3 regions of the Pseudarthrobacter sp. PvP004 genome follow, and region 1 is predicted to be linked to each of the others. Evidence: predicted binding sites of a transcription regulator. Region 1 holds the regulator's gene; each other region holds the start of a gene.

Region 1 (10,397 bases):
CCGCGAACTCGCGGCACTGGCTGAGACCGCCGGATCCGAGGTGCTGGATGGCTTGGTTCAGCGTCGGCAGAAGCCGGACCCCGGGACCTTCCTTGGTTCCGGTAAAGCCCAGGAACTCAAGGACATCGTCGCCGCCACCGGCGCAGACACCGTGGTGGTGGATACAGAGCTCGCGCCGTCTCAGCGACGCGGCCTTGAGGACATTGTGAAGGTCAAGGTCGTTGACCGGACCACATTGATCCTGGACATCTTCGCCCAGCACGCCAAGAGCCGGGAAGGCAAGGCGCAGGTTGAGCTCGCGCAGCTCGAATACCTGCTCCCGAGGCTTCGTGGTTGGGGTGACTCCATGTCCCGTCAGGCCGGTGGCCAGGTGGGTGGAGCAGGCGCTGGCATGGGCTCGCGTGGTCCGGGTGAAACCAAGATCGAACTTGATCGACGGCGAATCCGCACCCGCATGGCCAAGCTGCGTCGTGAAATCGCCGCGATGAAGCCAGCGCGCGAGACCAAGCGCGCCAACCGCCGTCGTAATGCTGTTCCGTCCGTCGCCATCGCCGGGTACACGAACGCCGGCAAGTCGTCCCTGCTCAACCGCCTCACCGACGCCGGTGTCCTGGTGGAGAACGCCCTGTTCGCCACCTTGGATCCCACGGTCCGCAAGGCGCAAACCCCGGATGGCATCGGCTATACCCTCGCAGATACCGTTGGATTCGTTCGTTCACTGCCAACCCAGCTGATTGAGGCTTTCCGGTCCACGTTGGAAGAAGTTGCAGATGCGGACCTGATCCTCCATGTGGTGGATGCATCGCACCCTGATCCTGAGGGCCAGATTGCCGCAGTAAGGGCCGTTTTCACCGAAGTGGATGCCCGCAAGGTTCCGGAAATCATCGTCCTCAACAAGGTTGATGTCGCGGATCCCTTTGTGGTGGAGCGCCTTAAGCAGAAGGAACCCCGCCACGCTGTGGTGTCCACCCGCACGGGTCAGGGTATTGCCGAACTGCTGGAAGACATCAGCCGATCCATTCCCCGGCCTGGCGTGCGCCTTGAACTGCTCATTCCCTACGACCGCGGGGAAATGATCAACAAACTGCACAATTCCGACTCGGAAATCCTCAGCCTTGAGCATGAGGAGAACGGGACCCGCGTAGTTGTCATGGTGCGTGAAGGTCTGGCTGCCGAACTGGAGTCATTCGTCAGTAATGGTTGAGAAGGTGGCGGCGGACGGCGTCGAGTCGGCGGGGGAGAAAGCCACCCTCGAGTTGTTGGACCGGGCTGTTGCCGGCATGGGCGGACAAAGCCGTACGGGTCAGCACGAAATGGCCAAGTATGTGACCCGGGCTATTGAGACCGGAGAGCATTTGCTGGTCCAAGCGGGAACGGGAACGGGTAAGTCCTTGGCTTACCTGATTCCGTTGATCGCTCATTCCATGGACAGCGACAAACCGACGCTCGTGTCCACCGCCACCTTGGCACTCCAGACTCAGATCGTCGGCCGTGATCTTCCCCGGCTGCTGGAGACGATCAATCCTGCCCTTGAGCGTCCGGTCAACGTGGCATTGGTCAAGGGCAGGGCCAATTACGTGTGCCTGCAGAAACTTGAAGGCGGATTCCCCAGCGAAGAGCCCTCCGAAGGGCAGCTGTTCTCCTTGGGCGAGGACACCAGCGTGCCTCACTTTGCTGCCTCCATGGGCGGGCCGCAATCCCAGCTGGGCAAGGAAGTAGTCCGCCTCCGGGAATGGGCGGAGAAGACCGCTACGGGCGACCGGGACGAACTGATGCCGGGCGTCACTGACAGGGCCTGGCGTCAGGTGTCCGTCACGTCCATGGAGTGCTTGGGTGCGCAGAAGTGCCCTCTGGCCGAGGAGTGCTTCAGCGAGCTGGCGCGCTCCAGGGCGGGGGAGGCCGACGTCGTGGTCACCAACCATGCCATGCTTGCCGTCAGCGCCTTCGAAGGCCTCGCTGTGCTGCCTGAGTACGACGTCGTGGTGGTTGATGAGGCGCATGAGCTTCAGGACCGCGTGACCGGTGCCGTATCAGGGCAGTTGTCGGTGGCGATGGTCCACGCTGCGGCATCCAGTGCCCGCAAGCACACAGCCATAACAGTGGACGCCCTCAACGCTGCAGCGGACCGGCTGGATATGGCCATCGCCGGCGTACCCAACGGGCTGTTGCCCAGTGGCCTCAATGACGAGCAGCTCGATTGCCTGGACCAATTGCGGGACGCCACGCGCGCTGCGCTCTCGGATTCCAAGACTGATTCGTCAACCGCAGTGGACGGCGGCCGCCAGCTCGCGCGCTCACGGCTCATGCTCATCCTGGAACTGTGCGAGCGAATGCTGGCCGCCAAAGAGAACCGGGAAGTTGTCTGGTTCTCGCGGAACAGCACATTCGACCCCCAGCAGGGCTATTCGCAACCGGATGAGACTGCCCCGGCTTTGATCAATATCGCCCCGCTCAGTGTGGCCGGACGGCTTCGGGAGGGCCTCTTCGCCGGCCATACCGTGGTGCTGACTTCCGCCACGCTGGCCATAGGCTCTGCCTTCGAGCCGGCAGCAGGCGGCCTCGGCCTGATTGGCGACGGTGCCCCGAGTTGGACAGGGATCGATGTCGGATCGCCCTTTGACTACCCCAAGCAGGGTGTGTTGTACGTGGCTAAGCACCTGCCCAAACCCGGTCGGGGAACTTCGCCCGAGGCGCTGGACGAATTGGAAGACCTCATCCGGGCCTCCGGAGGCGGGGCTCTGTGCCTGTTCTCCTCACGGCGTGCGGCAGAGGAAGCAGCCGATGCCATGCGACTCCGGCTGGACGTGGATATCCTCTGCCAGGGCGAATCAACTATGGCGGCCCTCGTGAAGCAATTCGCGGATGAGCCGGACACCTGCCTCTTTGGAACAATGTCACTGTGGCAGGGGGTCGACGTTCCTGGCGGCTCATGCCGTCTGGTGGTGATTGACCGCATTCCCTTCCCGCGCCCCGATGATCCCCTCATGACTGCCCGCTCCCGGGCAGTGGCACAATCAGGCGGGAATGGCTTCATGGCCGTATCAGCAACGCACGCTGCCATCAGGCTGGCGCAGGGCGCTGGCCGCCTGATCCGCTCGACGGGCGACAAAGGGGTAGTGGCAGTGCTCGACTCGAGGCTTTCGACGGAACGTTACGGAGGCTTCCTGCGTGCCGCCCTGCCGCCCTTCTGGGCAACGACGGACCGATCAGTGGTCCGAGGCGTTCTGGAGCGTCTGGGCTCCGCTAAGGCCCCGTAGCGCAACCTTCCCGTGGACACCTGCTGGTGTCCACGGGAAGGGGCGTCTAGATGGAGCTGCATCTAGGGGGAACGGCGTCTAGAGAGAGCGCAGTACCGAAACTACTTTGCCCATGATGGTGGCCTGATCGCCGAGGATGGGTTCGTACTGGGTGTTTTGGGGGAGCAGCCACGTATGGCCGTCACGCTGGCGGAAGGTCTTCACGGTTGCTTCGTCATCCAGCAGGGCGGCCACGATGTCGCCGTTGATGGCGTCGTTCTGGCGGCGGACCACCACCCAGTCACCGTCACAGATGGCGGCATCAATCATGGAGTCGCCGGCCACTTTCAGCATGAACAATTCGCCGTGCCCCACAAGTTGCCGGGGGAGTGCAAGTACGTCTTCCACCGTCTGGTCAGCCAGGATTGGGCCACCGGCAGCGATGCGGCCAACCAGCGGAACCATGGCGGTATCGCTGGCGCTGGCGAGTTCCGTTACGGCAAGGCCACCCGCGCTGCGAAGGGTGGTGGGCGCTTCCACTCCCGGAATGGCCCCACCATCAAGGGTCAGCGGCATCAGGACTTCCATGGCGCGCGGACGCTTGGGATCCCTGCGGAGATAACCAAGCTTCTCCAACTGGGACAACTGATGAGTGACGCTCGACAAACTGGCCAGACCCACGGTGTCGCCGATCTCACGCATGCTGGGCGGGTAACCGTTGTCATTGACCGACCGTTGGATGGTCTCCAGGATCTTCTTCTGCCGGACAGTCAGGCTCTTGGGACTCTTTTGAGGCTGCTGGCTCCGCAGGGGTGCCCCGCCGCCTGTGGCTTTCGCTGCCATGTTCGCCAATGCCTTTCCTTTCGGCCCCGAACCGTGCCCGGGGTTGTCGGGTCTGCAAAAAATGTCAGACCCTCCTGTTCCACTGAAACAGTGCTGTTTCTTCACTCAAACGTAGGGCAGGCACAGGCGTTTATCAAACATTTGTTCTAGCGAGTCTCGACACCGTTCGTTGATAAGTGCTAAAAATGTCATAGCAAGGTTCGAATATGTGTTCTATAAACCTGATGCTGAAGCCGGATGTTCGAACATAGCGTTCGAATATCCGGAGCCAGAGGAAGGGAACACCAAGAATTGGCCGCCAAGCACCGGGCACCCCGGAGCTTGGCAATAGCTCAGAAGGGCTCAGCTCATGTCCGCAATCACTACGTTCGCTGATTTCCGCACCACCCAGGCACCTGCTCGCCTGCGTCTCACCCGGCGGGGACGGATTGTTTTCTTCGGCATTCCGGCAATGCTGCTGGTGGCGGCACTGCTGAGCCTGGCCGGTTTCATCAACTCTCCAGCCAAGGCCTCGGACTCGCAGTCCCAACTGCGTCCGCCCGTTGCCGTCACCGTCACGGTTCAGCCGGGGCAGTCCCTGTGGGGCATCGCCGGCGCTGCCGCTCCCGAGCGGGACCCTCGGGATGTCATCGCAGAGATCATCCAGCTGAACGACCTCCGCGGCGGTCGCATCCTGCCAGGCCAGCAGCTGTTCGTTCCGGCGAACTGAGCCAGTTCCCATCCGCAGGAACCCGTGGTCGGGCGTCACAGTTAGTCGGCAGTACCGGCGGCCCCTTAAACTAAGTTGGTGAGTGACCAGCTTGAGCGACTTGACCGACTTCCCCTCCGGACCAACCTGCGTGGACTGAGCCCCTACGGCGCACCGCAGCTTGATGTCCCCATTCTGCTCAATGTCAACGAGAACACTCATGGCGTCCCCGCAGATGTCCAAGCCGCCATCACCGAGGCCGTAGCCGCTGCGGCCACAGGACTGAACCGCTATCCGGACCGCGAGTTCACCGAACTTCGTGAAGCCTTGGCCGAGTACCTTGGCCACGGACTTTCTCCGGACAACATTTGGGCCGCCAACGGATCCAATGAAGTCCTGCAGCAGATCCTTCAGGCATTTGGCGGACCCGGCCGCAAGGCCTTGGGCTTCCCTCCCACGTACTCCATGTACCCCCTGCTTGCCAGTGGCACAGACACCGAGTATGTCCGCGGAGTGCGTGCCGACGACTACGGGCTGGATGCCCAATCAGCCGCTGCCCAGGTTCGGGAAACGGGAGCCAACATTGTGTTCCTGTGTTCACCCAATAACCCCACGGGTACAGGCCTGAGCCTTGACGTCGTCGAGGCCGTCTATGAGGCCGGCGAAGCGAGCCAGGCCATTGTGATCGTGGATGAGGCTTACCACGAGTTCGCGCACGACAATACCCCGAGCGCCTTGACCCTGTTGCCCGGACGCGAGCGTCTGATCGTCTCGCGCACCATGAGCAAGGCATTCGCCTTGGCGGGCGCCAGGCTCGGATACATGGCGGCTGCCCCGGAAGTCACGGACGCCATCAGGCTGGTCCGCCTCCCGTACCACCTCTCTGCCGTCACGCAGGCAACGGCCCTCGCAGCTCTCAATCACCGCGAAGCCCTTATGGCCGATGTTGAGGACATCAAGGTTCAGCGCGACCGCATCGTTACTGAGTTGCTGCGCATGGGCCTCAAGCCTGCGGCATCAGACTCCAACTACGTCTTCTTTGGAGGACTGGAGGATCCGCACACCATCTGGCAGGGCCTGCTGGATGCCGGCGTGCTGATTCGCGATGTCGGCATCCCCGGACACTTGCGCGTCACTGCCGGAACCGAGCCGGAAACCACAGCTTTCCTGGAGGCTTTGGAAGCATTGCTGGACGGCACAGCGCCACACCGCGCCTAAACTTGTCCATAGACCCAACCCACCCTCCGTGTATAAGGACGTCCCAATGAGCGAAACCGGCGCCACGCCGACCGCTGCCCGCACTGCGCGCATGGAGCGCACCACCAGCGAGTCTTCCGTCCTGGTGGAGATCAACCTGGACGGTTCCGGTGTCTCCGACATCAGTACCTCGGTACCGTTCTATGACCACATGCTGACGGCACTGTGCAAGCATTCCCTGATTGACATGACCGTCAAGGCAACCGGCGATACCCACATTGATGCGCACCACACGGTGGAAGATGTCGCCATCACCTTCGGGGAGGTCCTTCGCCAGGCCTTGGGCAACAAAGCCGGTATTCGTCGCTTTGGTGAAGCAACGGTTCCCTTGGACGAAGCCTTGGCTCACGCCGTCGTTGATGTTTCCGGACGTCCCTACCTGGTCCACGGCGGTGAGCCGGCCGGACAGGAGTATCACCTGATCGGCGGGCACTTCACGGGATCGCTGACCCGTCACGTTTTTGAGGCCATCACGCTGCACGCCGGCATCTGCCTGCACATGAACGTCCTTGCCGGACGGGACCCGCACCACATTGTAGAGGCCCAGTTCAAGGCCTTTGCGCGCGCGCTGCGTGCGGCCGTGGAGTCCGATCCCCGAGTGGAGGGCATTCCGTCCACCAAGGGCGCACTATGAGCGGCCAGGTTTTGAAGGATGGGGCAGTGGCGGATGCCATTGCGTCCGTGAAGCCGGAGTCGCCGGAAGGCAAGCCCACCGTCACCGTATTGGACTATGGATCGGGCAACGTTCGGTCCGCTGTCCGTGCGCTTGAACGCGCGGGCGCCCATGTGGTGTTGAGCTCCAAGCCTGAGGACGTGCTCAACGCTGATGGTCTGGTGGTTCCCGGGGTTGGTGCCTTCGAGACGGTGATGAAGGAACTTAAGTCCGTTGACGGCATCCGCATGATCGGGCGCCGGGTTGCCGGTGGCCGCCCGGTGCTGGCCATCTGCGTCGGCTTGCAGGTCCTTTTCGAAGCCGGTGTTGAGCATGGCACCGAATCCGAAGGCATGGCCGAGTGGCCCGGCAAGGTTGAGCTCCTGCCCGCCCCCGTGGTCCCTCACATGGGCTGGAACACGGTAGACGTGCCGGAGGGCTCAAAGCTCTTCGCCGGCGTGGAAGAGGAACGTTTCTACTTTGTGCACTCCTACGGTGTTCAGGAGTGGAATTTCGACGTCGTGCAGCCCCGAATGGCTCCTCCCATGGTCACGTGGTCAGAGCACGGTGCACGCTTCATTGCTGCGGTGGAGAACGGCCCTCTCTGCGCCACGCAATTCCACCCGGAGAAGTCAGGCGACGCCGGAGCGCGGCTCCTGCGCAATTGGGTGGACAGCCTCCGCAAGCCCGCTCAGGAAGCATCCGGAAGCGGTGCCGCCTAAATGTGGTGGTCGGTAATACTCATGGGCCTCGCGGGCTTGCTGGTGGGTGGGGGTATCTCCTTCCACCAGCAGAAAAAGCCGCAATGGGTTTCCATTTCTTTCTATGTGCTGGCCGGGATGTCCCTGCTGGCCGCTTATCTCCTGACGCTGGGTAACTGAACCAGGCGCTCAACAAGCCCGCGTCACCTTTCAAACTCCAAGGACACACATGACCACCTCCGCCCAGTCCGTTCTGGAACTCCTTCCCGCCGTCGATATTGTTGACGGTCAGGCAGTCCGCCTCCTTCAGGGAGAAGCCGGTTCGGAAACCAGCTACGGCACACCCCTTGAAGCAGCTTTGAACTGGCAGAACGACGGTGCCGAATGGGTGCACATGGTGGACCTTGACGCCGCTTTCGGGCGCGGAAACAACGCCGCGCTGATCAGCGATGTCGTGTCGCAGCTCAATGTCAAGGTGGAGCTTTCCGGCGGTTTGCGGGACGACGAGTCCCTGGAACGTGCACTGGAACTGGGCGTCGCGCGCGTAAACCTCGGTACGGCAGCGTTGGAGAACCCGGAATGGACCCGGAAAGCAATCGACCGCTTCGGTGACAAAATCGCGGTCGGCCTTGATGTCCGCGGTACAACTCTTGCCGGGCGCGGTTGGACCAAGGAGGGCGGCGACCTCTGGGAGGTTCTGGCCCGCCTCGAGGATGCAGGTTGTGCGCGTTATGTAGTCACCGACGTCACCAAGGACGGAACACTGCAGGGCCCCAACGTGGAACTTCTGCGCCAGATGGTGGAGAAGACCGGCAAGCCTGTTGTCGCGTCGGGCGGAATCTCCAGCTTGGAAGACCTCCGAGTCCTGCGCGAACTGGTACCTCTGGGCGTTGAGGGCGCGATCGTAGGCAAGGCGCTCTATGCGGGTGCCTTCACGTTGCCCGAAGCCCTGGACGTTGCCGGCCGACGCTGATGCCCCACGACGAAGGACACGGGCATGGGGATCACGGCCACGGACGGCGTGAGCTTCCCGGCCACATTGCGGCCGCGTTGGCCGGCGCCGGGGGAGCTACCGACTCTGCAGGCCAGCCCTGGGCCGGCAGGAGCCTCAGCGGTGACGACGCCAAGATCCACAATTTCGAGGACGACGACGGCTCAGCGGACCCCGGGTACGTAGCCGCCGTGGCGGCACTGATCAACGGAACCGGCAGTGAGGCAGACGTTGTGGCCTCCCTGGCGACGGCACGGGTTTTCGTTCCGGTGGTTGCTCAGCTGGCTGAAGAAGCCGAAGGCGTTGACGGCCTGCACGCTGACAAGCAAGCGGATATGGCGTTGGTCACACTTAAGGCTCCTGATGGCCGCACGGCCATGCCGGTATTTACTTCCGCAGCCGCCCTCGAGGCATGGCATTCGGAGGCGCGGCCGGTTGCCGTTTACGCCGCGCGCGCAGCACTTTCGGCAGTATCTGAAGGCGCACAACTGTTGGTGTTGGATCCCGGTTCCGACTTTGCCTTTGTTGTGCGGCGCCCGGCCATGTGGGCCCTTGCCCAGCAGAAGGACTGGACGCCGTCATACCTTGATGATCAACTGGAGGCTGCTCTCGGTTCCACGGTCACGGCCTTCCGGACGGTCCGTCGACTCGAGACGCAACCCGGCGGCGGTGTTTCCTCGCTGACGGCCGATGGTCGTCAGGTCTCAGGAGGCGGTGCGGGGCCGGAACTACGCGTTGTTCTTTTCCTTGAGGATGGACTCGACGCCGTAGCGGTGCAAACTCTCGTTGCCCAACTGAACGAGGCGTGGGCGCAGATGGATTCCTTTGCCGAAAGCGTTGATTCCATGGAAGTAAAACTGCAGCGTGCAGCACAGGAGCCCACGCGGCATTAACGGCAGTACCGGTTCCCCGGGGCTGCCCTGGGGAACAAGAGGATTTAGCCAGTGAACTTCGCTCTCTACAAAGAGATGCTGTCCATCCGTCCTGTCCGGCGTCTACTGATAGTGGGCATGATTGCCCGCATTCCGCACTCGGCTGCCGGAGTGCTGCTGACGCTGCACATCGTGCTCACACTGGGCCAGGGATACGCTGCTGCCGGTGCGGCAGCAGCCGTCATGACCATCGGCATCGCGGTGGGTGCACCGTGGCGTGGCCGCCGGGTGGACATGGTGGGCCTCAGGAAGGCACTGATCCCTTCGGTTGTCTCCGAAACTGTCATCTGGTCGGTCGTTCCGCACGTTTCATACGAGTGGCTGCTGCCGCTGGTGTTCGTCGGCGGCCTTTTCACGCTGCCGATCTTCAGCGTTGTCCGCCAGTCGTTGGGCGTCATGGTGGATGGTGAGCAGAGGCGTTCGGCGTTCGCCCTTGATTCCATCGCCACCGAGCTGGTCTTCATGATCGGCCCGGCAGTCGGTGCCATCGTTGCCACCAGCGGCTTCTCGGCAATTGGTCTCACCGCGGTGGGAATCTCCGTCTCTGTGGCGGGACTGTTCCTCATGTGGTTCAACCCGCCAACACGCAGCGAGGTGGTGTGCAGCCCACAAGAATCGGCAGACCGGGCCGCAGCTGACCTCGCTGCCGCGGAGGCTGCCATGGTGGCTTCAGCGCCTGCCCACGTTCAGGAGGCGGCATCGGAGATGGCGTCGGCAACCTCGCGTACAGCAGCCCTTCGGACCCGGGTCGCCAGGAACTTCACCTGGTTCACGGTCTCTGTTGCGGCACTCTTCGCGGTTGCTGCGGGATCGGGCATGGTGCTTAGCGGGTCCGACGTCAGCATCGTCGGGCTGTTGGAACGTGGCGGGCACGAGAATGAAATCGGAATTGTCTTCTTCTTCTGGTGCGCCGCGTCGGTAATTGGCGGACTCATCTACGGGTCCATGAAGCGGTCCATCTCGCCAATGCTCTTGCTGCTTGGAATGGCCGCCCTCACCATACCTATGGGCTTCGCCCAAGACACGTGGACCCTTGCGTTCCTGTCGCTGCTGCCCGGCCTGTTGTGCGCCCCGGTTTTGTCGGCATCGTCGGAGAA
Region 2 (10,397 bases), 1.9 Mb from region 1:
GCCAGGTGCAGTTGCGACGCGAGGCCGGGAGCCTGCAACGCCGCGCTGCGGATGAGCACGGACAGGACTGGGTTCTGCTTCTGCGGCATGGCGGACGAAACACCGCGCCCGGCCGCCAAAGGTTCGCCGAGTTCCGCAACTTCAGGTCGGCTCAGGAAGAGCAGGTCCGCCGCGATCTTGCCGAAGGAATCGATGAGTGCAGCGAGGCCGTCCCCCAACGCCGTAATGGCCAGGCGGTTGGTGTGCCAGGGAGCGGCAGCCGGGGCGAGGCCAAGTGCGGCAGCCAACGAGTCGGCCAGCGTGAAAGGCGTGGAAGCTGAACCGGCAGTCAGCTTGGTCCCGGAGGCCGACGTGCCGCCGGCTCCGCCGAACTGGACCGGCAGCTCCAAGGACTCCAAGCGTGAAGCCGCAGCCGCAACACCCTGGAACCACTGAGCAGACCTGAGTCCGAACGTGTACGGAAGTGCGTGCTGAGTCAGGCTCCTGCCCACGCACAGCGTTTCCGCATGCTGTTCCGCCAAGGCGGCGAGCGCCGTCGTCGTGCCTTTGACGTCCAGCAGCAGCGCCGAAACGGTGCGGCTGGCGAGCAGCATGAGGGCGGAGTCGAGGACGTCCTGGCTGGTCAGCGAGGTGTGGACGGCTTTGCCGGCGCCGATCCCGGCCGAGTCCACGGACTTGACCCGGGCACGGAGGTCACCGAGCAGCGGGATCACCGGGTTTCCGCCACCTTGGGCCCGTTCCGCCACCGAAGCGGCGTCGTAGGAGTCCACATGGGCGGCTTCGGCCACCACAGCGGCAGACCCGGCAGGGACGAGCCCCGCATCCTCGAGGACGGCAGCCCAGGAGGCTTCGACGTCGAGAATTGCCGCGATCACGGCGCGGTCGCCCGTCAGCGCAGCCACAGCGGGCGACGCCGAGACGGGGCTAAGGAGGCCGAAGTCGCCGTCGGTCATGCCGGTGTGTCCGCGTTGACGCTGGTTTCCAGCGAGCCGTCCTGCTGGAAGTCCAGGAACACGGTCTCGTCGCCACCCTGCAGGCGGATATCCCAAGTGAGGCCGCCGTCGGGATCGCGGCGTGCGATCAGCGTCTTGCGGCGCTCCGGATCCAAGGAGCTCAGCAGGGGATCGTTAGCCAATGCTTCTTCGTTTTCCGGCAGGTACACGCGGGTGAAGAGGCGGTTCATGAGGCCTCGGGCGAAGACCGCAACGGAGATGAACGCCGCAGCCCCGGGCTTGGTGGGGCCGGGGTTGACCGTGGTGAAGGTGTACACGCCGGAGTTGCCAACAGAGCCGCGACCCCAGCCGGTAAACGTGTAGCCGTCGCGAACCAGCGAACCGGTGCGCTGCACGATGTTGCCCTCGGAATCCGGCTGCCAGATCTCCAGGATGGCGTCCGGGATGGTGCTGCCGGATCCGTCGTAGACCGTGCCTTGCAGGCGGATGCTGCCGGGGCTGCCCGGAGCCAGGAGCTCGTTGTCCTTGTTGAAAGGGAGTGCGTAGCCGTAGAACGGGCCTACGGTCTGGCCCGGTGTGGGTGTCAGCTTGCTCATGTGCCTACTCCTCGTCCCCGGCGTCGCCGTATGCTTCGTTTTCCGTCCAGGTCCGCTTGGAACCGGTCAGGATGATGTCCCATTTGTAGCCGAGCGCCCACTCGGGGCTGGTGAGCTCATGGTCGTACTCCGCCACGAGACGGTCGCGGGCATCTTGGTCCACGATCGACTGGTAGATGGGGTCCAGCGGGAACAGCTGGTCGCCCGGAAAGTACATCTGGGTGACGATGCGCTGCGTAAACTCCGAGCCGAACATGGAGAAGTGGATGTGCGCCGGACGCCAGGCGTTCAGGTGGTTCTTCCACGGGTACGCACCGGGCTTGATGGTGGTGAAGCTGTACGAGCCGTCGTCACCGGTGATGCAGCGGCCGACGCCGGTGAAGTTGGGATCCAGAGGCGCGGGGTGCTGATCGCGCTTGTGGATGTAGCGACCGGCGGCGTTGGCCTGCCAGATCTCCACAAGCTGACCGGCCACCGGGCGGCCGTCACCGTCAAGGACACGGCCGGCGACGATGATGCGCTCACCTTGGGGCTCGCCGTTGTGCTGGATGGTCAGGTCCGACTCCAGCGCGTGAACGTCCTGGTGACCGAAAGCGGGCGAGTAGAGTTCGATGGTCTCCGGGTCCGCGTGGTGCAGGTTCTTGGTGGGGTGACGCAGGATGCTGCTGCGGTACGGTGCGTAGTCCAGGCGCGGCATGGTCTCCGGGCCCCGGCCGTTCTTCAGTGCCTCGGCGTAGCGGTCACTGATGCCCTTCATCTCAGCACTGAGATCGGCTTGGGTTTCCACCTTCTTGGGGGAAACGTGCGCGGCATGCGCCTCTGCGGGCGGCACGAGTTCCTCGGATTCGAGCGCTTGTGCTGGCTGTTCTTGCGGCACGGCCGGCTCCTTTCGGTTGATGGTTCTCTTTGGTTTCGGGTCTAAACCCGGTGAAGCGAGTCGTATTGGACAGCGTGGCGCACAGGAGCGTTGGGCGCCCCGTAGCCGTCGTAGTTGCCGCGGCGCTCCACCATTTCGAAGAACACACTGCCCACGGTGGCGGTGTAGAAGTGGAGGAATTCGCCGTTGGCGTCCCGGTCATACAGGAGGTTGAGCTCCATGAGAGTGGCCAGGAAGTCGGGTTGAAGATCGAACCGTGCGTCCAGGTCCTCGTAGTAGTTGGCGGGAATCTGCAGGAACTCGAGGCCACGATCGCGGGCGGACCGGGCCGTAGCCACGAGGTCGTCCACCGCGAAGGCGATGTGTTCCTGGTACGTTTTGCGTGCCGTTTCCTGGGATTGCTGGGCGGGTGCCAGGTTCAGGACCAGCCTGACCGCGCCGTTGCTGGTCTCCATGACCTGCGAGCGGACAAGCCCGCTGGGACTCGGGACCTCGGCGAACGGCTGCGGTTCCAGGGCCAGCGCGCTGGTGTAGAAGAGCACAGCTTCGTCGAAGTGCTGCCAGGGCTGGGCCAGGTTCACGTGGTCGATCACGGCGTTTCGCTGCGCTGCGGAGTGCTCCAGCCCTTCGCCGAATTCATGCGTCCACGCAGCGGTGCCATCGGGGCTGCCCTGGCACAGGAAAATCTCGGTGGAGTCCGGGGCGGAGATGCCTTGGAAGACTTCCTCGTCGGCTTGGACCTTGCGAGCAACCACTGGCGCCTTGAGTTGCTGGGCCCGAGCGGAGGCAATCACCGGAGAGTCGACGTCGAACCCCAAAGCGGCGATAGCCGGTTCCGAGTGCGAGGCTGCTTGCTCGTTGATGATCACGCGGGCCTGGCCCATGGTCCAGAGCTGGACGTCCTTGGTGCGGTGGCGGCCTTCGAACTCGAAGCCGAGCTGGCCCAGGAGCTTCTCCAGCTGCGCGGTGTCGTCCGCTTTGACCTCGGCGAAGTTGAAGCCGGCGGGCTCGTTCACCTTGGGCAGCGTGGCCAGTTCCATGGGATAACGACGGCGGGACGCACTGCCGTTGCCCGCAGTAGCTTCGGTGGAGGTGCTAGCGAGCCATTTGGCACTCTGCTCCTCCAGCCAGATCAGTGAGCGCATGGCGTCGACGGCGGTGCGCTCGGTGTCCGACTGGCGGAAGACGTCGTTGAAGACCTCAAGGGAGACCGGGCCCGTGTAACCGGCACGAACAACATGGCCCATGAACTTGGCGAGCTCGAACTGGCCCTCGCCCGGGAACACACGGTAGTGGCGGCTCCAGGACAGCACGTCCATGGAGAGCTTGGGGGCGTCGGCAACCTGGACGAAGAAGATCTTCTCCGCGTTGATCTGCTCGATCGGGGCGGTGTCCCAGTCGCGGGAAAGGATGTGGAACGAGTCCAGGCAGGTGCCGAGGTTGGGGTGGTCCACCATCTCCACCAGGCGGTACGCATGCTCGTAGTCGTTGACGTACTTGCCCCAAGCCAAGGCCTCGTAGGCAACCTTGACGCCGTGATCCCCGGCCAGTTCTGCAAGTTCTGCCAGCTGGGAGGCGCGGAGTTCGTCGTCGTCGATGGTTGCGGTGGCCACGTTGGAGCAGACCAGGATGGTGTCCATGCCCAGACGTTCCATGAGGTTGAACTTGGCCTCGGCCCGCTTAAGGTTGGCCTTCAGCAGCTCCGGCGTGACGCCGTCGAAATCGCGGAACGGCTGGTAGAGATCAAGGCCCAGGCCAAGGTCGGCAGCCATTTTCCGGACTTCTTCCGGGCTGTGCGGTGAAGTGACGAGGTCCTGTTCAAAGATCTCGATGCCATCGAAACCCGCGATGGCGCAGGCCTGCATCTTCTCCTTCAGCGTGCCGGACAGGCAGACTGTGGCGATTCCGGTGCGCATCAGTGGCCTGCCTTCGTCAGCTCGGGGGTCAGCGAAGCCGCGGCGTCCTCCACTGCGATGAGTTCCAGGAAGTGTGCCCGCATCCGCTCGCGGTCGGCCTCGCGGTCTGTGATGAGGTGGAAAGCGTCAGCCGCCTGACCGACTGCCATCCGGCCGCCGTCGAGGACGTCGCAGCCCTTTGCCCGCGCTTCGCGGACGAGTTGCGTCTCAATCGGGCGGTAGACAATGTCAGCCACCCACTGGCGTGGCTCCAGAAGTTCGATGTCGAGGGGCAGTCCCGGGTGGGCGGCCATGCCGATCGGGGTGCAGTGCACCAGACCGTCGGCAAGGGGCATGATGTCGCCGAGTTCTGCGGGGGCGTGCGCGGTGACTGTGGCCTGCGGGAAGAGACCGCCAAGTTCAGCGGCTCGTTCCGCAGCCCGTGCCGGGTCCATGTCCACGAGGTTCAGCGTGCTGACGCCGGCTTTGAGGAGGGCATAGGCGACGGCGGAACCTGCACCGCCCGCACCGAGCTGGACAACGCGGTCCAGCTTGGCATTCGGGAGACCGTCGGCGAGCGCGGAGCCGAAGCCCGAGAAATCCGTGTTGTGGCCGGTAAACCGACCGTCCTGAATCAGGACCGTATTGACGGCACCCAGGCGACGGGCGTCGTCGGAAATTTCGTCAAGGTGTTCAAGCACCAACTGCTTGCAAGGATGCGTGATGTTCAGGCCGTTGAAGCCCATGCGGTGGGCCGCTGTCAAGAGGTCTCCGACGGCGGTGGCCGGCAATGCGAGTTCCAGCAGGTCGAGGGGGCGGTACAGCAAGCGAAGGCCCTGCACATCGGCTTCGCGTTCGTGCATGGGCGGCGTGAGCGAGGGCATGACCCCTTCGCCTATGAGGCCCACCAGAACGGACTCGGCTCGGTTGCTCATCCTAAAGCTCCTTTGACTTCAGCACCCGGGGCGTTTGGCGCTTTTCTGGGGCGCCGCCTGACCGGGTGTTATTTAGATTACTACAAGTGTTCATATTCCGCACGCTTGTTCTTATAGCGAACATTGAGGCCACGCACACCCAACTAGCTGGCATTTATGGTTGTTCTGAGCGCTGAAAACAACCACTCATGCCAGTCAGCTGGGTTAGCGCTGGGGCAGGCGGGCCGCGAGTTCAGCCGCGGCTTCCTGCAGGGTGGGGACGTGCGCGATGAGTTCCTCCATGGTGAGGCGGAAGACCGGCACTGCGACGGCGAGTGAGGCGAAGGCGTGACCCTGGGAGTTGAGGACCGGGACGGCAACAGCGCGCATGCCGATCTCGTTTTCTTCATCCATCACGGCGTATCCCTGGCGGCGCACCTGTTCGATTTCGGCCCGGAACTTGTCCCGGTCGGTGATCGAGTGCTCGGTCAACGGATCCAGGGGAAGCTCTTCCAGGAGTCGCTTCCGCTCGACCTCTTCTTCGAACGCGACGAGTGCCTTGCCCACGGAAGTGGTGTGCAAGGCGCCCAAGTGCCCGGGGTCGCTGGTGACGCGGAAGGTCTTGGGGCCATCCACCTTGTTCACGGTGAGGTGGTGGTTGCCGTCGCGGACGGACAGGATGGTGGCCTCATGGGTGCGCTCGGTGACTCGCTGGAGGACCGGCAGCGCTGTCGCGGCAAAACCGTGGTGGTTGGAAACGCGCTGACCCAGCTGGAAGACACGCAACCCCAGGTGATAACGGCGCCCATCAGGCTCGTAGTCCACGAATCCGTCACGGGTGAGCGAACCCAGCAGGCGATAGGTGGTGCTGAACGGAAGGCTGGCACTCCTGGCCAGGTCGGCCGCACTTGCGCCGCGCGGCTCATTGCCCAGAAGTACCAGTAGGCTCAGGGCCTTGCCGACCATGTCGGTCTTTGTGTCCTCTTTCACACTCATACCTCGATGCTCTCACATAGTGAGAGCTATTTCTAGATGGTGGGGACTTCTCTTGACAAGTGACCCCACTCACAGCCACTATTGCTGTATCGCACAAGTAGCTCTCACCATGTGGTTACTTTCGGGATGATCCGGCCGCACCTCGCTCTGGTCTTCCCACCGAAGCAAGATCCGCGACATCGTCGTCACAGAAGGAACCCCTCATGAGTCAAACAATGCCGTCAGCGACGCCAGGCACTGAAACCACCGCAGGAACTCCCAAGAAAGCCGCGCTTGCCAGCTTCCTTGGCAGCGCCGTTGAGTACTACGACTTCTTCATCTTCGGCTCGGCCGCAGCCCTGATCTTCCCGCATGTGTTCTTCCCGTCTGCCGATGCCAACGCAGCCATCATGTCGTTCGCGACCTTCGGCTTCGCTTACGTTGCCCGCCCCGTGGGCGCTGTGATCCTGGGCCACTTCGGTGACCGCATTGGCCGACAAAAAGTCCTCATGTTCACGCTGGTCCTCATGGGTGCCGCCACGTTCGTGATCGGCTGCCTCCCGGACTTCAAGACCATCGGCTGGTGGGCACCCGTCCTGCTGGTATTCGCCCGTCTCTGCCAGGGACTTTCTGCCGCTGGTGAGCAGGCCGGCGCCTCCTCAATGACGTTGGAGCACGCCCCGGACAACCGCCGCTCCTTCTTCACTTCCTGGACCCTTACCGGCACCCAGGGCGGCCAGATCCTGGCTGCGTTGGTGTTCATCCCGGTGGTGGCACTGCCCGACGACATCAAGTACGGCATCGGTTGGCGCATCCCGTTCTGGCTCAGCGCAGTGGTGGTATTGGTTGCCTTCTTCATACGCCGCACCCTCCACGAGCCGCCTGCCTTCGCGGAGGCCAAGAAGAACAATGAAATCTCCAAGCTCCCCGTTGCCGATCTCCTGAGGCTGCACTGGCGCGATGTTCTCCGCGTAGTCTGCTGTGCCTTCATCGCCGCCGTGAGCACGGTCTTTGGAACGTTGGCCATCAAGTACGCCCAAGATGTTGCAGGCGTCAACAGCACCATCACGCTGTGGCTGGTGGTGGCGGCCAACGTCGTAGCCCTGGGAACCCAGCCGCTGTTCGGCATGCTCTCGGACAAGATCGGCCGCAAGCCCGTCTTCATCTACGGAGCTTTGTCCAGCGCCATCATGACGCCGGTGTTCCTGCTGACCCTCGAAGGCGGCAACGTGCCGCTGATGTTCCTGGTCTCCGTGGTGTTCTTCTCGTTCGGATACGCCGCAGCAAACGCAGTGTGGCCCTCCTTCTACGGCGAAATGTTCAGCACCAAGGTCCGCTTCTCCGGCCTGGCCATCGGCACGCAGTTGGGCTTCCTCATGGCAGGTTTCGCCCCGGCAATCGTCACTGCCCTGGGTGGCACCAAGCCCGGCGGATGGGTCCAGATCTCCATCTTCACCGCGGTGATCTGCGTGATCGCAGCTGTCTCGGCCATGACCGCCCGCGAATCGGCCAAGACCCCCACCACCCAACTCGGCCTGTACAAGTAGCCGCAGCGTTCCTGCCCACTTAGTGGGCGCCAGCAACAGGAAAGCCCGGAATGTCCCCTGACATTCCGGGCTTTCCGATGTCCGAACCATGGCGCGGAGGGAGGTAAGCGGGAAGGAGCGCAATCCCCGGAAGCTACCGCGGGTCCAGCACCACCGTTTGGAACGCCCCCTGACCAGTGCCGGTGTAAAGGAACAGGGCCCCGTCGCCGGCCACGCCAACTACGGAAGGATTGCCCGTCCCAGTAAAACCATTGCCCAGGGCGGCGAAGGTAGTGAAGATGTTCCATCCAGCCCCCAAAGCCACCCGCGCCAGGAAGCCGCCGCTGCCGTTGCCCGGGTAGAGCCAGAGTGAGCCATCGCTTCCGCGGGCCAGGATGTCCTCCCGGCCATCACCGTTGAAGTCACCGCCCTGCATCACTGAATTGAAGATGTTCCATCCGGTGCCGATCTGCCGCCACGGCTGGAATCCACCCGCGCCGTTGCCCGGGTAAAGCCACAAGCTTCCATCGGCAGCACGCGCCACAAGATCGGCTTTGCCGTCACCGGAGAAATCACCCGGCGCGAGCAGCTGCGTGAACCCTTGCCACCCCGTGCCGATCTGCTTGCGGGCCAAGAACTGGCCGCGACCATCCGTTGGATACAGCCACAACACTCCATCGAAACTGCGCGCCACAAGGTCCGGGTGACCATCGCCGTCGAAATCTCCCGCACTGAGTACCGAAGTGAACGTGCCCCAACCCGATCCCAGCTGGACTCGCGGCAGGAAACCACCTGAACCATTGCCGGGGTAAAGCCACAACACGCCGTCGGTGCCGCGCGCCAGAATGTCCGCGACAGCATCGCCGTCGAAATCCCCTGCCTCCCACACCTGACTGAACTGGTTCCACCCGGCGCCAATAGCCAGGCGTTCGGCAAACCCAGAGCCGTCGCCCGGGTAGAGGCGCATGGTTCCCGACGACGTCGCCGTCACGACATCCGACTTCGCGTCACCTGTGAAGTCTTGCCCGCTCACGATGTCGCCCACGGCGTTCCAACCAGTTCCGACGGCGACACGCGGCACGAAGCCACCCCAGCCATTGCCGGGGTACAGGTAGAGAGTGCCGTCGCTTGCCCGTGCGAGCAGTCCGGCTCCGGCGCCGGCGAAAGAGCCGTCGGAAGTGATGCTGGTGAAACCATTCCAGCCCGAGCCGATCTGCGACCATGTACGGAAACCGCCTTGGCCGTCACTCGGGTAGAGCCACAGGCTGCCGTCCGGTTTGGTGGCCATGAGGTCGGGCCGTGCATCGCCATCAAAATCCCCCACCCCAATGAGGTTGGAGAAGCCTTGCCAGCCGGATCCGATCTGCCGCTTGGCGAGGAAACCCCCGTTTCCGTCGCCCGGATACAGCCACAGGACACCATCGCTGGTGCGTGCCAGGATGTCGCTGCGGCCGTCACCATTGAAGTCCGCAATGCCGGTAATGGCGTCAAAAATGTTCCACCCCGAGCCGATCTTGCGGGGATTATCAAGTCTGTTGCCGGGCAGGCCCGCGTAGAGCATCAGTGAGCCGTCAGCCTCGCGGGAGAAGACATCGGCGAGCCTGTCGCCATCGAAGTCGCCCACCGAAAAGCGGATCTTCATTGTGAGCTTGGGATCGGCAAAAATAGTGACCGACGCTTGCGTTGCGGACACCGAATTGATGGTCACCTGCGTGCCGGTATAGGTAGTGAAAGTGCTGCCGGCCTGCCATGCGTGGTTGGTGGCGTACCAAGGTTCCGGGAATGGCTTGGTGGACGGCATGAGGATCAGGGACGAAGCGATGGTGGCTCCGCCGCGTTGGACGATCTTGACGCCCCTGTTTCCTGCTGGCTTGCCGGAGTCGTCGAGGTAGCTGTCGTAACCGGCAGCCTGCCGCAGCTCCAGGTAGTAGACCTCTTTGCTGATGGGATCCGTGAACTTAATGGCACGCTGGGCTTCGGTTCCGCCCCAAGGTTTCAGTGTGTAGGTCTTGGCGCCCGTGGCAACGCCAACATCACGGATCTCATCTCCCCGGCCGAGCCCGGCATAGTCCCAGAGCGAGCTGCTCACCGCGGGCGATTCGAATTGGGCAGCACCCATGATGTCCGTGGTGTCGCCGTACTCCCGGATGTAGCACGAGGGATCCGTGAACCGGCCGTTGCCGTCAACCCCGACGTCGGACGCTCCGCTGCCGCACTGCAACGCGTCCGCGTGCATCAGGCCAATGACGTGGCCGAACTCGTGACTCATGACGTTGTTCGTGAACCCGCTGATCTGCGGCAGGAGGACGCGGCCACTGTAGCTTCCGCTGCTGTAGCCGGCTCCCAGGGCGTTACCGGACAGCGTGGACGTGGGAATGAAAATCACCAGTGCTGTGTACGGGCTGGCCGTCCAATTCAGCTCGCTGGTGATAGTGGACATGATGGTGCTGTAGCTATCCGTGGACTTGGCCTTGGACTGGTGGCCGGCAACCTTGGTATTCACCGTCATGGACAGTTTGTTGGCCGTCATCGCTTTCCAGTAGTTGCTGGATGCAGCCACAGCCTGCTCGGCACCGGCCATGGACACCGTGTTGCTGTTGTCCGCCAACTTGGCCGTGACCAGCCGTACCCGGATGTCGCCGTTGGGCCCGGCCGCTGCCG
Region 3 (10,397 bases), 250 kb from region 1:
ACCCGCGCCGCATCGTCGTCGTCGGCGGCGGCCCCGCTGCCCACCGTTTCGCCGATGCCATGGTCAATCGCGGACTTGAAGGTTGGCAGGTTACGGTGCTCACCGAAGAGGCCCACCTCCCCTACGACCGCGTTGCGCTGAGCAAGGCCCTCACGGAAACCGACGTGGACCTCACCTTGGGCGATGCGTCCATGTGGGACCACGAAGCCCTGACTTTGGTCACCGGCGAGCGGGCCGTGAAGATCGACTCCGTTGCCAAGAGCGTCCTCACCGCCGCCGGCAACAAGTACGAATACGACCACCTGGTGGTGGCTTCCGGTTCCGACGCGGCCCGACTCCCCATCCCGGGTTCCGAACACACCCACGTTTACCGCACGCTCGAGGATGTCTGGGCCATTAACAAGGCCATCGCCGAGCTGCGCGAAAAGCTGGGCCGCAAGGTCAACGCGGTCACCATTGGTGGCGGTTTGCTCGGACTTGAGTCCGCTGCCGGTACCGAGCAGTTGGGCGCCACACCGATCGTCATCAACGGCGCACCGTGGCTGATGAACACCCAACTGGATGAGGGCGCGGGCCAGGCGCTCGGCCGCCTGATTGAAGCCAAGGGCTTCGAAGTGCACGGAGGCGTGTTCCCCTCCGAGGTAGTAACGGACGACGACGGCAACGTCACCGGTGTTTTGATGGCCGACGGCCGCACCATTGACGCGGACCTCGTGATCGTGGCTATCGGCGTCAAGCCCCGCGACGACCTCTTCCGTGCGGCGGAGGGCGAAGAGCAGCTCTTCAGCCTTGGCCAGCGAGGCGGCGTTGTCATCAATGATTTCTGTGCCACCGAAGTGGACGGCATTTGGGCCATCGGTGAAGTGGCCAACTTCGAGGGCATGTGCCTGGGTCTCGTGGCTCCTGCCAACACCATGGCTGAGATCGTGGCCGACCGCCTGCACGGCGGCGAAGCAACGTTCCCCGGCTTTGATACGGCCACCAAGCTCAAGTTGTCCGGCGTTGACGTGGCCAGCTTCGGCGACGCGTTTGCCCGGACCGAGCACTCCCTGGAAATCGTGTACGCCGACCCCGCTCGTGGCGTTTACCAGAAGATTGTCACCACCGATGATGCGAAGACTCTCCTGGGCGGCATCTTCGTGGGCGACGCTTCACCGTACATGAGCCTCCGCCCGCTCCTGGGCCGCGAGCTGTCCGCCGAGCCCGGCGCATACCTGAGCGCTGCCGGTGGTGGTGAGGCTCCGGAGACCGAGCTTCCGGACGATGCCATCCTGTGCTCCTGCAACAACGTGGCCGCCGGAACCATTCGCGACACCATCAACGGCTGCGGTGCCTGCGAGGGCAACTCCCCCGTGCAGGAACTCGGCGAGCTGAAGGGCTGCACCCGGGCCGGCACCCAGTGTGGTTCGTGCGTTCCCATGCTCAAAAAGCTCCTTGAAGGCGAACTGAAGAAGTCCGGCATTGAGGTTTCCAAGGCACTGTGCGAGCACATCAGCCTCTCCCGCCAGGAACTCTTCGACGCCATCCGCGTCCTGGAGCTCACGTCCTTCGAGGACATTATGGCCAAGTACGGCACGGGCGCGGGTTGCGATATCTGCAAGCCCACCATCGCCTCTATCCTGGCCAGCCAGCACTCCGCTTATGTGCTGGATGCCGGCCGCGGCTCCCTGCAGGACACTAACGACCGTGCTTTGGCGAACATGCAGAAGGACGGCACCTACTCGGTGGTCCCCCGCATCGCCGGTGGTGAGATCACGCCGAAGGGCCTGGGCGTCATCGCAGCCGTCGCTGAGAAGTACAACCTCTACACCAAGATCACCGGCGGCCAGCGTATCGACATGTTCGGTGCCCGGCTTGAGCAGCTCCCGGACATTTGGAAGGAACTGGTGGACGCCGGCTTCGAGTCCGGGCAGGCTTACGGTAAGAGCCTTCGCACGGTGAAATCCTGCGTTGGTTCTACTTGGTGCCGATTTGGTGTGCAGGATTCGGTGGCCATGGCCATCGCCTTGGAGCTGCGTTACCGCGGCCTCCGCAGCCCGCACAAGCTGAAGATGGGTGTTTCCGGTTGCGCCCGTGAGTGTGCCGAAGCCCGCGGTAAGGACGTCGGCGTGATTGCCACGGCTGATGGTTGGAACCTTTACGTCGGCGGTAACGGCGGTGCCACCCCGGCGCACGCCCAACTGCTCGCAAAGGACCTGGACGACGAAACCCTGCTGAAGTACATCGACCGCTACCTCATGTACTACATCCGCACCGCTGACCGCCTCCAGCGCACCGCGCGCTGGCAGGAAGAGCTCGACGGCGGCATCAAGCACGTGGAAGAAGTAGTGGTCAACGACTCCTTGGGCATCGCCGAAGAGCTTGAAGCCGCCATGGCCAAGCACATCGATACCTATGAGGACGAGTGGGCCGAGACCCTGAAGGACCCGGAGCGCCTCCGCCGTTTCCGTTCCTTCGTCAACGCCCCCAACCAGAAGGACGAGTCCATCTCCTTCGTTCCGGAGCGCGGCCAGATCCGTCCGGCCACCAACGAGGAAAAGGGCGGCGTGCTCATCGCTTCCACTATCCCGGTCCGCAGCGAAACCGTCGGCGCAGAAAACTAGGGGTCCACCATGCAGCTCACCATTGATCTCACCGGCCGTGACGTCCTTGTCACGGGATCTGAAAAGTCCGCCCGCCAAGCGGTGCGCCGCTACCAGAGCTCCGGCGCCAACGTTTACCGGCTCAGCACCCCTGAAGGTGTACCGGGCGACGGTCAGCTCCCCGAGCGCCCGTTCCTGGTGGCGGTAGTGGACGACGGCGAGGTTGGCTGGCTGCCGTTGGTGGAACGCTGCCGCGACGCCGGGATTCCCGTTGCGTTTGAGCCTGCACCTGGCGCCGACGGCCATGTGACCCTTGTGGGTGGAGGTCCGGGAGCCGTGGATCTGCTCACGGTGGGTGCCGTGGACGCCCTGCGCGATGCCGACGTGGTGTTTTATGATCGGCTGGCTCCCTATCAGAAGTTGGCAGAGCTGACGTCTGCGGAACTGGTGGACGTTGGAAAGCAGCCCGGGCTCCACAAGGTGACGCAGAGGGACATCGAGAAGCTCATGGTGGAAGCTGCGCTGCTGGGCAAGAATGTTGTCCGGCTCAAGGGCGGCGATCCGTACGTGTTCGGCCGCGGCGGCGAAGAAGTGGCTGCCTGTGTTGCTGCCGGGGTCCCGGTCAGAGTCATCTCCGGTGTCACCAGTGCCATCTCTGTTCCGGCCGCAGCCGGAATTCCGGTGACGCACCGCGAGGTGAGCCACATGTTCACCGTGGTTTCCGGCCACGCTCCTTTGACGGAGAAGGAACACACACACCTTGCCGGCCTTGGTGGGACGATCGTGGTCCTCATGGGCATTGGGACCTTGCCCCAGCTGGCGGCCGGACTGCGCGGTGCGGGCATGAATTCGGACATGCCCATGGCCGTGGTGGAACGCGGGTACCGCCCGGGACAGCGCACCACCATCGCCGATCTGGGTACCATCGAAACAGCAGCCACCGGCTGCAGCAACCCGGCCGTGTTGGTCATCGGCGAGGTGGTCCGGGTGGCTGAAGCCAACCGGAATCATGCCGAAGCATCCGCTGAACTGAGCCGACTCGCGGCTTCGCTCCTTGAAGCCTGAAGGTAAGAACACATGACTGTTGCACGTGCCATCGAAGTCCAGGACGCTACTGCCGCACCGGAAGTTTCCGAAGCCGTAGAAGCGCCGCTGGATGGATTCCGCATTGGCGTCACCTCGCACCGCCGTTCCCGTGACCTCATCGAGGCACTGGAGCGCCGCGGTGCGAGCGTGTTGCACGCCCCCGCCTTGAAGATCGCCCCTGTGCAGGAGGACATGGTCCTCATCGAGGACACGCGCACCATCATCGCGGCCAAGCCTGATATCTGCATCGCCACTACGGCCTACGGGATGCGTCGCTGGTGTGAGGCCGCCGATTCCTTTGGCATCGGCGAGCAACTCCTGGAAACCCTGTCCGCCTGCCGCATGTTCGTCCGTGGGCCCAAAGCCCGCGGCGCCGTGCGGGCGGCCGGTCTTGCCGACGTCGGAATCAGCAGTGACGAAACCACCGCGACGCTGGTGGACATGCTGCTGGCCGAAGGCGTGCGCGGCAAGACGGTGGCCGTGCAACTGCACGGATACACGGATGTGCGCCAGCTGGAACGGCTCCGCATGTCCGGGGCCACTGTCCTTACAGTGACTCCGTACCGTTGGGTGAAGCCCGACGGCGAAGACAAACTGCCGCGCCTGATCGAAGCCGTGGTCAGCGGCAACCTCGATGTGTTGACCTTTACCAGCGCCCCGGCCGTGGACGCGATGTGGAGCACTGCGCACGAAATGGGCCTCTACCGCCAGCTCATCGAGGCCTTGAAGGGTCCGGTAACTGTTGCGGCCGTTGGACCGGTCACCGCACAGCCGCTGGTCGACGCCGGGCTGACGCCACTGATTCCCGACCGTTACCGGATGGGTGCGCTCATCAGGCTGGTGACCGAACATTTGTCCCTCAACCATGTGCGGCGTTTGGAGACCAAGAGCGCCACCATTGAGTTGCGCGGGCGCTGCTTGCGTATCAACGGTGAGGTGGTGGATCTCGCACCGGCTCCCCTGCTCCTGCTGCGAGCGCTGCTCGGCGCGGGTGGGGCTGTCCTGTCCCGGGAAGCTCTTTCTGACCTGTTGGACCTGCGCGGTTCGGTGCACGCCTTGGATATGACAGTGAGCAGGCTGCGGTCCTCTCTTCCGGACGGCAAGCTCGTGGAAACCGTGGTGAAGCGCGGTTACCGGCTGCGGGCTTAGATTCTCTGACACGCTACGCCGCCTTCACTAAGGGGAGTTCGTCCCAGTTGGTGGTGTAGCGGGGGCTGAGCATGTCGCGTTTCATGGACCAGTCCGGGCCGCCCTTGATTCCGGCATGACCCAGACCGATGGAACCGCGGCCGTACCGCTTGCTGACTTGCTCCAGCAAGGTGCCGATCCCGCGTTCCTCATGCCGGTTCTCGAAGATCTCCAACGGTTTCTGGTTGCCGCTTGGCCGGAGATCCGTGACCATGATCCCGGCTTTGGCGTACTTCACGCCTTCCTGGATCTTTGGAACCAGTGCGTGCGCGGCCTTGGTCAGCAGCACGGGATCCGAGGTCGGCATGGGCAGCCTGACGTTGACTGTGGGGAATGATTTGTCGTTCGGGTTATAGACCGATGTTGCGGCAAAGGCAGTCAGCAGCTTGGCCTGAAGATCATGTTTGGCCAGCCTGGCACTGGCCATTTGGCCGTAGACGCTGAGCACCTGCCGCAACTCGGCTGCAGTGGTAATCGGTGTGGAGAAGGAACGGGAGAAAATTAGCTGGTCCCGTCCTATCCGTTCCTCCTCCATGGGGATGCAGGGCGTGCCCTGCAGTTCCAAAATGGTCCGCATCATGACGATGGAAAACTTGTCCCGCAACGCCACCGGGTCGGCGCGGACCAGGTCCAGGATCGAGAAGATTCCCATCGCATTCAAGCGTTTGGTGAGCCTGGTGGCCACGCCCCAGATCTCGATTACCGAAAGCCGTGCCATCAGTGCTTCGCGTTGGACTTCCGGGATGGAGTCCCAACGGCACACTCCCTTGAAGGCCGGATTGTGCTTGGCCCACTTGTTGGCAAGCTTGGCCAGGGTCTTGGTGCGCGCGATTCCTACGCAGACGGGAACCCCAACGTGCTGCTGGCACGCGGCCTTGATAGTCCGTCCCAGCTCCAGCAGATCGTCCGGTTGTCCCTTCACTCCAAGGAACGCCTCATCAATGGAGTACACCTCCTGCCATGCCGAGTACCGGGCCAGAAGCTCCATGACCCGCGAGCTGATGTCTCCATACAGTTCGTAGTTGCTTGAGAGTGCCACGAGCCCCCACTCCTTGGCGCGCGGAGCAAGCTTGAACCACGGCTCCCCAAGTCCTATCCCCAGCTTTTTGGCCTCCGGCGACCTTGTCACGGCGCAGCCGTCGTTGTTGGACAGGACGATCAGCGGTTTGCCCTCCAACGCCGGGTTAAAGGCCCGCTCCGCCGAGGCATAGAAGCAGTTGATATCCACGTGGGCAATCTCCTGCATCCGGTGCATGAGCGCTGGCTTGGACATTTCCATCCCTTGATCGGCAATAGCACGCGCGCCCCTGTTTCAGTGCAGGACACGCCGTGCATTCGAACATATATTCGAATACTTCTACTGTACCTTTTGGCCCCGACAAAAACTTCGCTGCCCAATGGATCCAGAGGATTTCATGGAGTCTTCCGTGTTCCTCAACCGTCTGACCGCAGTTCGTTGGAACAACGCCGTATTAGCCAGCTACGTCAGGAACCTGCCGTTCTCTGAGCAGGGATTTAGCTGCCGTTACTGGCCATGCTGGCTCTCAAGTGTTTCCGGGCTCTTGAGTAGCGAGTCCTGGCAGCCGTTGCCGACAATCCCAACAGGGCGCCGGCCTCGGCCACTCCGAAGCCATCCCACAAGCGTGCAGTCCTGAGGTTCGAAGACATAGACCAAGAACTGGGGACCCGCATTCACGACCCATTCAGCGGAGGCGTAGGCAGAGCCTAGAGGGATCCGGATAAAGAACCGGAGAGCTGGCAGCCAACAAAAAGCATCCCGCCCGCCGGACTGTGGAAAGTCCGGCGGGCGGGATGCGGCGATACGAAAAAGCCGGGACGCTGCGGGGCGGAAAGGCTAGGAAACTCCAGCCGATTCTTTTTTGTGCACCAGGTAGATGGCACCCGTGGTCACATCTTCTTCGAGTGCCTCCAGCGTGCGTCCGCGGGTTTCGGGAACCTGCGTGTAGATGAAAATGAGGGCCAGGATTCCAACTATTCCAAAGAGGAAGAACGTTCCCGTGATCCCGACGCCGGCTACCAGCGTGGGGAAGAAGAGGCCCAGGAGTGCGTTGGCGATCCAGAGGCAGAACACCGATAGGCCGATGGCGAAACCGCGAACATGCAGCGGGAAGATCTCGGACAACATCACCCACACGGCGATGTTCAGGAAGGTCTGCATGGATCCTACAAACGCGACCACCAGGAACAAGATGACGAACGGGCGTGCGGCATTGCCGACCGGCAGGACGATGGATGCGATGCCGATGAGGAAGTGGCACACGGTGGTCAGCGTGAAGCCCAAAAGCAGCGTGGTGCGACGATTGACGCGCTGCATGAGAGTCAACGCAATCACGCCACCAACTACGGCGATCACGCCTGGTGCGATGTTGGCGATGAGGGCAGCATTGGAGTCGAACCCTGCCTCAACCAACACAGACTGGCCGTAGTACATGATCGAGTTGATGCCCGTCAGCTGCTGGGCAACACCCAGGCCAATGCCCACCAGGATGATGCGCAGGATCCATTTGTCCTTCAGCGCGCCCCAGGATGTGGCCTTGGAGGCCCGCTCTTCGTCGGCGAGGTGCTTTACATCGGCCATTTCAGCCTCGGCCCGCTCCTCGGAGCGAATGGTCTTCAGGACCACCAAGGCTTCTTCCCAGCGCCCCTTCGAGATGAGCCAACGCGGCGACTCGGGCATCCGCAGCATGCCGAAGAACAAAGCGATGGCAGGCAGTGCGGCGATGGCGAGCATGATGCGCCACACTCCCCCGAACTCACCCCAGACGTTGCCAATGATGGCGTTGACCACGAAGGCCGCGAGCTGACCGATGACGATCATGAGTTCATTCCGGCCGGCCAGGGAGCCTCGGATTTCGTACGGTGCCAACTCTGCGAGGAATACGGGGACCACCGTGGAGGCGCCGCCCACGGCCAGGCCGAGAATGACGCGCCCCAGCACCATCACTTCAAAGCTCGGCGCGAAAACGCAGGCGACGGTTCCGGCAAAGAACAGCACGGCCAGCAGGATGATCGTCTTGCGGCGACCCCAACCGTCAGACAACCGACCGCCGCCGACTGCACCGGCAGCCGCTCCGAACAAAAGCGAGCTGGTGACAATCCCTTCAGTCAACGGCGTAAGGCCGAGATCGGCCGTCATAGGCCGCAGTGCGCCATTGATAACGCCCGTGTCGTAGCCGAAGAGGAGACCGCCGAAGGTGGCTACCAGTGCGACGAGCCCCAGGCGCTTTCGGTGCGGGCCATTGGTCAGCGGAGGGAGCGAAACGCCGTTGGCGCCTCCCCGCTGCGTTTGCGTAGCAGACATCAGGACTCCTTTGTCAGTGTGGCGCGGGTCATATCCACCCGCTCTGAATACAGACTAACGCGCGAAAGGCTTAAATGTAAGGTCAAACTTACAAATGACTTAATTTTGCAGTTTCTCCTCCATGGGAGGATGAGGACATGGTTATGGACCACCGCCATCGTTCGGCCACGCAAAGCGACGTCGCCAAGGAAGTCGGCGTTTCGCGAACCCTCGTGTCCTTTGCCTTCCGCGGCGCGCCTGGCGTCAGCGACGAAACCAAGCAGGCCATTTTCGAAGCCGCCAAGCGTCTGGGCTACCGGCCCAACGCAGTAGCCGCCGATCTCGCACGCAAGCATCGCTCCGCCGTCGGGCTTTATCTCATGGACATCCGCAATGAGGTCTACGCGGACATCCTCAGTGGTGTCCGCACGGCACTGCCCCAAGACCGTAACAGACTCATTCTCAGCGTCTCGCGGTCCATTGACGGTGAGGATCAAGGCGCGCTGGAGTCGCTGATTGAGGCACGGGTGGGCATCATCATCGCCGCCACGCTGCTGGATTCCGAGGAGCGGGTCCGGGAGTTGGCCCACATTGTCCCGCTCGTGAGCGTGACGCGCCCCGTAGAGGGAGTGGATAGCGTCTATTCGGACGACGCTGCCGGCGCCCGCGCCGCCACTGAACACCTCATCGGGCTGGGTCACACGAGAATCGCCCACTTGGCCGGGCCCGTGTACGACGGGCATACGGTCCGGAGGCAGAGCTACGCGAAAACCATGCGCGACGCCGGGCTGAAGCCACTTATGCTCGCGGCCGAGGACTTCACCCAGGACGCCGGACAGCGCGCGGCCACCGAACTGCTCAGCATGACCGAGCGACCAACGGCAATCTTCACCCACAACGACCAGCTGGCGCTGGGTGCCCGGGAGGCCGCGTATGCCAAAGGCCTCTCGGTGCCATCCGAGCTCTCCTTGGTGGGTTACGACAATTCGAGGACCTCCGGACTCCACGGCATCGATCTCACCTCCGTCGACCTTCACGCTACTGAGCTGGGACAGATTGCGGGCACCGTCGCGCTGGAACGCCTCAGCAATCCCGAGGCGCCCGTCGCTGACAGGCGAGTCACGCCGAAACTGGTGGTGAGAAACTCGACAGCACCACCGGCGCGCGTCACCTAGATGTGATGCAGGCACGTGGTGGCGACGCCCCAGATGGTCAGCTCAGACAACGCCGGAACGCGAATGTCCGGATACTTGGGATTGTCCGCCTGCAGGATTACACCTGACGGCGTGACGCGCAGCCTCTTGATGGTCAGCTCGCCATCAAGGACAGCCACGACGACGGACCCATCCTTGGGCTCGAGGGCCCGGTTGACGATCAACTCGTCGCCGTCGCTGATCCCGGCGCCCTCCATGGACTGACCCGTCACCCTCACCACGAAAGTGCTGGTGACATCCTTGATCAAGTGCTCATTGAGATCGATGCGGCCATCAAAATAGTCCTGCGCAGGTGACGGATACCCCGCCGCCACCGGTATAGGCGCCAGCAGTACTGACATTAGGGAGAAGCCCGCATCTATCACGCGGGGGCCGACTATCACGCCCACAACACACCTTTATTCGAATATATGTTCGATAATTGAGTGTACAGCTAAGGGCGGACATTTGGGCTAGCGGACCACCAGATACCGCACATGCGTGACCAGGCCGGTTCCGCGCACCTCGGCCTGTTCCAGCTTCACGTCCCCCACACCGTCGAGCAATCGCTCGCCACCGCCCAGGATCATGGGTGCAATGTGAAGCCGCAGCTCGTCCATGAGCCCGGCTGAGAGGAACTGGCGTGCGGTTTGTGCTCCCCCGGCAATGGCCACATCCCGGTCCCCGGCAGCTTCCCGGGCCTGGGCCAGCGCCGATTCGATGCCGTCGGTTACGAAGTGGAAGCTGGTCCCGCCTTCCATTTCCAACGGCTCATGCTGATGGTGCGTAAGGACAAAGACAGGTGCGTGATAAGGCGGTTCCTCGCCCCACCATCCCCTCCAGCCCTTGTCCCATACCGAGGGACCAGGCCCAGCAAACATGTTCCGCCCCATGATGAAGGCACCGGCCGCGAGAATCCCTTCGATCTCAGGTGCGTTCGCCTCCGGGTCTTCAAACATCCATCTGTGCAGCAGCTCTCCGCCGTCGCCCAACGGCTCCTCCGCGCGCTGGTTGGGGCCAGCAACAAATCCATCGAGTGAAACAGTC

What was found. The regulator LexA, encoded in region 1, represses DNA repair genes until DNA is damaged. The targets are predictions, from matches to a motif close to TCGAACANNTGTTCGA.
Region 2: a site for LexA is predicted at 5,354-5,369, ahead of J3A64_RS19065 (shikimate dehydrogenase). Genes of this name have one in related genera too.
Region 3: a site for LexA is predicted at 6,192-6,207, ahead of J3A64_RS11405 (Y-family DNA polymerase). Genes of this name have one in related genera too.

Annotation. Positions count from the first base shown of each region.
Region 1 is NZ_JAGINL010000001.1:2,299,041-2,309,437, reverse strand. It holds gene hflX (GTPase HflX) at 1-1,204, shown strand, start outside; gene J3A64_RS10385 (ATP-dependent DNA helicase) at 1,197-3,257, shown strand; gene lexA (transcriptional repressor LexA) at 3,336-4,079, opposite strand; gene J3A64_RS10375 (LysM peptidoglycan-binding domain-containing protein) at 4,429-4,788, shown strand; gene J3A64_RS10370 (histidinol-phosphate transaminase) at 4,867-5,985, shown strand; gene hisB (imidazoleglycerol-phosphate dehydratase HisB) at 6,032-6,658, shown strand; gene hisH (imidazole glycerol phosphate synthase subunit HisH) at 6,655-7,398, shown strand; gene J3A64_RS10355 (hypothetical protein) at 7,399-7,557, shown strand; gene priA (bifunctional 1-(5-phosphoribosyl)-5-((5-phosphoribosylamino)methylideneamino)imidazole-4-carboxamide isomerase/phosphoribosylanthranilate isomerase PriA) at 7,607-8,350, shown strand; gene J3A64_RS10345 (SseB family protein) at 8,350-9,261, shown strand; gene J3A64_RS10340 (MFS transporter) at 9,313-10,397, shown strand, end outside.
Region 2 is NZ_JAGINL010000001.1:4,186,855-4,197,251, reverse strand. It holds gene J3A64_RS19085 (lyase family protein) at 1-953, opposite strand, end outside; gene pcaG (protocatechuate 3,4-dioxygenase subunit alpha) at 950-1,549, opposite strand; gene pcaH (protocatechuate 3,4-dioxygenase subunit beta) at 1,554-2,426, opposite strand; gene J3A64_RS19070 (bifunctional sugar phosphate isomerase/epimerase/4-hydroxyphenylpyruvate dioxygenase family protein) at 2,468-4,342, opposite strand; gene J3A64_RS19065 (shikimate dehydrogenase) at 4,342-5,256, opposite strand; gene J3A64_RS19060 (IclR family transcriptional regulator) at 5,461-6,231, opposite strand; gene J3A64_RS19055 (MFS transporter) at 6,435-7,757, shown strand; gene J3A64_RS19050 (FG-GAP-like repeat-containing protein) at 7,891-10,397, opposite strand, start outside.
Region 3 is NZ_JAGINL010000001.1:2,545,913-2,556,309, forward strand. It holds gene nirB (nitrite reductase large subunit NirB) at 1-2,603, shown strand, start outside; gene cobA (uroporphyrinogen-III C-methyltransferase) at 2,613-3,647, shown strand; gene J3A64_RS11400 (uroporphyrinogen-III synthase) at 3,660-4,817, shown strand; gene J3A64_RS11405 (Y-family DNA polymerase) at 4,831-6,129, opposite strand; gene J3A64_RS24120 (sigma factor-like helix-turn-helix DNA-binding protein) at 6,372-6,548, opposite strand; gene J3A64_RS11415 (sugar porter family MFS transporter) at 6,712-8,178, opposite strand; gene J3A64_RS11420 (LacI family DNA-binding transcriptional regulator) at 8,322-9,332, shown strand; gene J3A64_RS11425 (LexA family transcriptional regulator) at 9,329-9,760, opposite strand; gene J3A64_RS11430 (dihydrofolate reductase family protein) at 9,824-10,397, opposite strand, start outside.